2 regions of the Microbacterium sp. USHLN272 genome follow, and region 2 is predicted to be linked to the other one. Evidence: predicted binding sites of a transcription regulator. Region 2 holds the regulator's gene; the other holds the start of a gene.
What was found. The regulator HrcA, encoded in region 2, represses chaperone genes, less so after heat shock. The targets are predictions, from matches to a motif close to TTNGCACTCGNNNNNNNCGAGTGCNAA.
Positions count from the first base shown of each region.

Region 1: the regulator HrcA is predicted to act here: its motif matches at 1,615-1,641, upstream of groL (chaperonin GroEL).

Region 1 is NZ_JBBCRA010000002.1:263,533-266,938, forward strand. Features, by position in the region: gene groL (chaperonin GroEL) at 1-1,578, opposite strand, end outside; gene WFJ97_RS14570 (LytR C-terminal domain-containing protein) at 1,703-2,275, opposite strand; gene WFJ97_RS14575 (DUF3263 domain-containing protein) at 2,301-2,558, opposite strand; gene WFJ97_RS14580 (DUF2332 domain-containing protein) at 2,568-3,406, opposite strand, start outside.
Region 2 is NZ_JBBCRA010000001.1:213,763-217,168, reverse strand. Features, by position in the region: gene WFJ97_RS01060 (16S rRNA (uracil(1498)-N(3))-methyltransferase) at 1-383, opposite strand, end outside; gene dnaJ (molecular chaperone DnaJ) at 387-1,502, opposite strand; gene hrcA (heat-inducible transcriptional repressor HrcA) at 1,539-2,573, opposite strand; gene WFJ97_RS01045 (carboxylesterase/lipase family protein) at 2,676-3,406, shown strand, end outside.

The DNA of each region.
Region 1 (3,406 bases), on a different contig from region 2:
CGCCTTCTCGGGCTTGTCGGCCACGACGGCCTCGGTGGTGAGGAACAGCGCGGCGATCGACGCGGCGTTCTGCAGCGCGGAGCGCGTCACCTTCGCCGGGTCGATGATGCCGGCGCCGAACATGTCGACGTACTCGCCCGTGGCGGCGTTGAGGCCCTGGCCCGCGGGGAGCTCGGAGACCTTGTTCGCCACGACGCCCGGCTCGAGGCCGGCGTTGAGTGCGATCTGCTTGAGCGGAGCCTCGATCGCCACGCGGACGATGTTCGCACCGGTCGCCTCGTCACCCGTGAGCGACAGACCGTTGAGCGCCTTCGTGCCCGACTGGATCAGCGCGACGCCACCACCGGGGACGATGCCCTCTTCGACGGCTGCCTTCGCGTTGCGGACGGCGTCCTCGATGCGGTGCTTGCGCTCCTTGAGCTCGACCTCGGTGGCCGCGCCCGCCTTGATGACGGCGACGCCACCGGCGAGCTTCGCCAGGCGCTCCTGCAGCTTCTCGCGGTCGTAGTCGCTGTCGGTGTTCTCGATCTCGCGACGGATCTGGGTCACGCGACCCTCGATCTGCTCGGCCTCGCCGGCGCCCTCGACGATCGTGGTCTCGTCCTTGGTGACGATGACCTTGCGGGCACGACCCAGCAGGTCGAGCGTGGCGTTCTCGAGCTTCAGGCCGACCTCTTCGGTGATGACCTGACCACCGGTGAGGATCGCGATGTCCTGCAGCTGCGCCTTGCGACGGTCGCCGAAGCCGGGAGCCTTGACGGCGACCGACTTGAAGATGCCCTTGAGCTTGTTGAGCACGAGAGTCGCGAGAGCCTCGCCCTCGACGTCCTCGGCGATGATGACGAGCTCCTTGCCGTCCTGGATCACCTTGTCGACGATCGGCAGGAGGTCCTTGATGTTGGAGACCTTCTGGTTCGCGATCAGGATGTAGGGGTCCTCGAAGACGGCTTCCTGACGGTCGGGGTCCGTGACGAAGTACGGGTTCAGGTAGCCCTTGTCGAAGCGCATGCCCTCGGTGAGCTCGAGCTCGGTGCCGAAGGTCTGCGACTCCTCGACGGTGACCACACCCTCCTTGCCGACCTTGTCGATCGCCTCGGCGATGAGCTCGCCGATCGCGGGGTCTGCGGCGGAGATGGATGCCGTGGCGGCGATCTGCTCCTTCGACTCGATCTCCTTGGCGCTGGAAAGCAGCTCCTCGGTGATCGCGGCGACGGCCTTCTCGATGCCGCGCTTGAGCGAGATCGGGTCGGCGCCGGCTGCGACGTTGCGCAGTCCCTCGCGGACCAGGGCCTGTGCGAGGACCGTGGCGGTGGTGGTTCCGTCACCGGCGACGTCGTCGGTCTTCTTGGCGACCTCCTTGACGAGCTCCGCGCCGATCTTCTCGTACGGGTCGTCCAGCTCGATCTCCTTGGCGATGGACACACCGTCGTTCGTGATCGTGGGGGCGCCCCACTTCTTCTCGAGCACGACGTTGCGACCGCGCGGGCCGAGGGTCACCTTGACCGCGTCGGCGAGGATGTTGAGGCCGCGCTCGAGGCCGCGGCGGGCCTCCTCATCGAAAGCAATGATCTTTGCCATGAGTTTTTTCGTCCCTCCTGGACGTAGACGTTGGGTTTAGCACTCAGAGTGTGAGAGTGCTAACGCCATTCTGGCACTCGACCCCTGCGAGTGCAAGCCGCGGACGGAGGGTGCCCGACGCGTCTCAGGGAGCGGGCGTCTCGGCCGAAGTCTCGGGCGCCGTGGCGGAGCGATCGAGGCCGACGACGATCGTGAGCTGCTTCGCCTCGCCGTCGTTGAGGTCGGCGTAGAAGTCGCTCTGCTCGACCGCCGCTCCCCCGATGAGGTCGGCGACGCCGAGTGCGGCCGGACGATCGGCCTCGTCGACGTAGTACACCGTGGTGGTCTCGAAGTCCTGGCTGCCGCTGTCGCTCGCGTACACGGTGGCGAACCCGGCGTTGAGCAGGGTGTCGCGCATCTGCTCGTCGAGACCCTCATCGGGCGTCGCGTTGAGGATCGTCACCTCGAACGTCGTGTCGACCACACCCGTCTCGACCGGGGTCGGCTCGGCGGTCGGTACCGCTTCGGGGAAGAGGTCGATCCGCCCCATCACGACCAGCGAGCCGAAGATGCCCACGATGATGAGCACGAGCGCCGCGACGAACGACCACAGCAGCACCACCCATCCGTTCATCCCCGGCGCTTCGGCGCGGTGCGCCCCGACGCGGCCGGATGAGCGGGGGACGTCGTCGAAACGATCACGGGTGGGCTTGGACACCCCACGATGCTATCCGAGAGCGCGGTCAGCCCACGAAACCGGGCGTCCGGGCCGAACGGCGCACGACGCGCGCGTCGCGCAGACGCCGCAGCCGACGGATCAGCATCGGATCGAACTCGAGGGCGGCATCCGACTCGATCAGCCGGCCGAGGAGCTGGTAGTAGCGCGCGGCACTCATGCCCAGCTGCGCCCGGATCGCCTCCTCCTTGGCCCCGCTGTGCCGGGGCCAGACCGTCTCCAGCGCGAGGATCGCGCGGTCGCGCTCCGTGAGGTCACCGATCATGTGCCCAGGTTAGGACGGGTGCGGCCGCTCGGCCGCACGCCACTCCCACCACGCGCCGAGCGGGTCGGCCGCCGCACGCACCCGCCCGTCGAGTGCGACCGCGAACCCGGGCCACTCCTCCACGTCGATCGGCGGCTCCCAGACGTCCAGCAGCCCGGGCGGGTCGATCGTGACCCACCGTGCCGGGAGCTCACGGATGCGGGCGACCAGGGCCGACCGGGCGGCGCGCGGGATGTGCACGAGCACGCCGGGGGTGGTGATCACGAGCGTCGCCCCGACCGGCGCCCGGGCGACGAGAGCATCGAGGCGTTCGAGCGCGTCGCCGGCGACGAGCATCGGCGGATCGGATGCCGCGATGTCGAGCGCCGCCGCGATCCGCTGCTCGCGGCCGGTCTCCCCCGGCCACACGAGCCCCTGCAGCCACCGACGATCGTCGGCATCGCGGGCATCGAGCGGTGCGAGATCGATCCCGGCGCGCCACACGATCTCGGGCAGCCGCAGCTCCGGAAGCTCCCCGTCGACCCGACTGGCGAGCACGACCGGGGAGACCCCGTCGAGTGGATCGAGCGCCACCCGCACCTCGCCATCGGAGCCGGTGAAGCGGTACGAGTAACGATCCGGGTAGAGGCAGAGGCCCGCGGATGCCCCGATCTCCAGCAGCGCGATCGGTCCGTCGATCTCCGACAGCACCGGGAGGAGCGCCGCGAGCCGGAGCGGCTCGTTGGTCTGCAGCGAGCGCGCGGAGCACTCGGCGACGACGGCATCCGCGTTCCGGAGCACGAAGTCCCGCCACACCGGATATCCCTCGAGCGCTGCTCCGAGAAGCCGGGTCACCGCGAAGACCAGCG
Region 2 (3,406 bases):
CGGCCCTTCACGGCCTTGGGCCCCTCCCAGCGGGAGACGCTCCGGCTCGCCTGCCAGGGCACGATCTCGTCGACGCCCAGCTCGCAGGCGGCCTGCACCGCGAGCTCGTCGCGATCACCCTTCGCGAGCGCCTGCGCGAGGACGATGCGCGGGGTCGGCGACGGGTGCACGGCCCGATCGGAGATCCGCACGTCCACTCGTGCGGGAGCGACCTCCTCGGCGACGCCCTGGAGCCAGACGCCCCGACCGTCACCGATCGTCACCTGCTCCCCCACGCGGAGGCGACGGACGACCGCCGCATGCTTCGCCTCGGCACCGGTCAGCGACACGAGGTCGCCGGGCTCGGCATCCGACGACGTTTCGACGAGGAAATGCAGCGCCATGGCTCAGTGCGTGCGGAAGCGGTCGCGGAGCTTGGAGAAGAGACCCTGCTGGAACTGCGCCAGCTGGGGCCCCGGAGCCTTCGCCTTCTTCGCGAAGTCCTCGATGAGCGCCCGCTGCGCGGAGTCGAGCTTGGTCGGAGTCACCACCTGCACGCCGACGCGCAGATCACCCCGCTGCGAACCGCGCAGCGGCGTGATGCCGCGTCCCTTGATCGTGAGCACGTCGCCGGACTGCACGCCCGCGCGCACCTCGAGATCCACCGCACCGTCGAGGCCCTGGATCGAGGTCTCGGTGCCGAGGATCGCATCGGTCATCGACACCTCGAGCGTCGCGAGCAGGTCGTCTCCGTCACGGCTGAACGCCGCGTGCGGGTTGACCGTGACCTCGACGTACAGGTCGCCGTTCGGGCCGCCGGCCTTACCGACCTCACCGGAGCCGGGCAGCTGCAGGCGCAGGCCGGTCTCGACGCCGGCGGGGATGTCGAGCGAGACGGTACGACGAGAGCGCACGCGCCCCTGACCGCCGCAGGTACCGCACGGGTACGGGATGGTCGTGCCGTAGCCCTCGCACGTGCCGCAGGGCTGCGAGGTGACGACGTTGCCGAGCAGGCTGCGCACCGTGCGCTGGACGTGTCCGGAGCCGCCGCAGATGTCGCAGGTGACGGGCGACGTGCCCTCCTGGCAGCAGGAACCCTGGCATGTCTCGCAGAGCACAGCGGTGTCGACCTCGATGTCGCGATGCACACCGAAGACGACGTCGCCGAGGTCGAGGGTGACCCGCACCAGCGCGTCCTGCCCCCGTTCGCGGCGGGAACGCGGGCGCGCACGCCCTCCACCCTGTCCCGCGCCGAAGAACGTCTCGAAGATGTCGCCGAAGCCGCCGAAACCTCCGCCGAAGTTCCCGGCCGCGCCGTCTCCCCCGCCCATGTCGTAGCGGCGGCGGGAATCGTCGTCGCTGAGCACGTCGTACGCGTGCGTGACGAGCTTGAACTTCTCCGCCGCGTCCTCGCCCGGATTCACATCCGGGTGCAGCTGACGCGCGAGGCGCCGATACGCCTTCTTGATCTCGTCGGTGGAAGCGTCCCGGGACACCCCGAGAACCTCATAGTGGTCCGCCACGATCGCCTTTCTGCGTTGTTCTTCGTCGACGGCCGCTCAGCGGCTCGTCTCGTCTTCGTCGAGCATCCGCGTCAGGTAACGGGCCACGGCCCGCGCCGCCGCGAGATTGCTCGGATAGTCCATGCGCGTCGGCCCCATCACGCCGACCCGCGCCGTGCCGCTGGGGGCGGCGTAGTTGCTCGCGACGATCGACGCCTCGCCCAGCCCGAACGGGGCGTTCTCGGTGCCGATGCTGGCCGCGAGGCCGTGCTCGTCGGTGACCATCTCGCTCATGAGCCGCAGGAGCGTCACCTGCTCCTCGATCGCCTCGAGCAGCGGATGGATGCTTCCGCGGAAGTCCTGCTCGCGACGCGCGAGCGTCGCGGCCCCCGCCATCACCAGGCGCTCCTGACGGAACGTACCCAGCTCGTCGACGATCACGGTGGCGAGAGCCCGCAGTGCGGCATCGCCGGGAGCGGCCTCGGGCGCCGCCAGCAGCGTCTGCAGACGGTCGGCCGCGTCACTGACCGCCTGCCCCGTGAGCAGGGCGGAGAGCCGCGCGCGAAGCATGATCGCATCACCGTCGTCGATCTCGATCGGCAACGGGGCCATCCGCTGCGAGACGCCGCCGGCGTCGGTGACGAGCACGACAAGCATGCGGGTCGGGGCGAGCGGCACGAGTTCGATGTGGGTGAGGTGCGCACGGGCGAACGACGGGTACTGCGCGAGCGCGACCTGACCCGTCAGCTGCGTCAGCACGCGCACGGTGCGCACCATCAGGTCGTCGAGATCGCTCGGCGCCGCCAGGAACGACTCGATCGCCGTTCGCTGAGCGGACGAGAGCGGGCGCAGCTGGGCGAGATGATTGACGAAGACGCGGTACCCCTTGTCGGTGGGCACGCGGCCCGACGAGGTGTGCGGCGCGGTGATGAGCTCCTCGTCCTCGAGGAGCGCCATGTCGTTGCGGATCGTGGCTGCGGAGACCCCGAAGGAGTGGCGGTCCACGATGGAACGGCTGCCGACGGGTTCGTGGGTCTCGACGTAGTCCTGCACGATCGCGCGGAGAACCTGGAGTCCTCGCTCTGTGACCATCGCCCTTCCCTTCCGTTGGCACTCGGACGTTCAGAGTGCCAATCCTACCCCGCCCGCGGCTCGTCTCGTCGGAGGTCGGGGCTCCGCCCTAGGATGACGACCATGACCGCCCCCACCGCCGAGCTGTCCACCGGAATCGTCGAGGGATCGAGCGAGGGCAGGGTATCCCGGTTCCTCGGCATCCCCTACGCCGCCCCTCCCTTCGGCGAGAACCGGTTCCGGGAACCGCGGCCGGCGACTCCGTGGACCGGCGTGCGTCCCGCCACGGCCTTCGGGCCCACGGCCCCGCAGTCGCCGTATCCCGGCGCGATCGGCGAGCTGCTCGGATCGGTCAGGATCGACGGTGACGACATCCTGACCGCCAACGTCTGGGCGCCGACGGATGCCGAGCGCGCCCCGGTACTGCTGTGGATCCACGGCGGAGCGCTCGAGCGCGGCACCGCGGCGCTTCCGCTCTACGACGGGGCCGGCTTCGCCGCCGCAGGGATCGTCTTCGTGTCGATCAACTACCGCCTCGGCTCGGAGGGTTTCTCGGTGCTCGACGACGCCCCGCGCAATCTCGGCCTCCGGGACGCGGCCGCAGCTCTCGAGTGGGTGCATCGCGAGATCGGCGCGTTCGGCGGCGACCCCGCACGTATCACCCTCATGGGCGAATCGGCCGGAGGCGCGATCGTCGCGGGCCTTCTCGCGCGCGACGACTCCCGCACCCTCGTCGCGCGCGCGATCATCGAGTCCGGCCCGTTGGAGGCGCAGCCGCCGCAGAAGGCGGGGCGGGTGACCGCGGCTCTCGCGAAGCGGCTCGGCATCCGCGCCGATCGTGCGTCGTTCGTGTC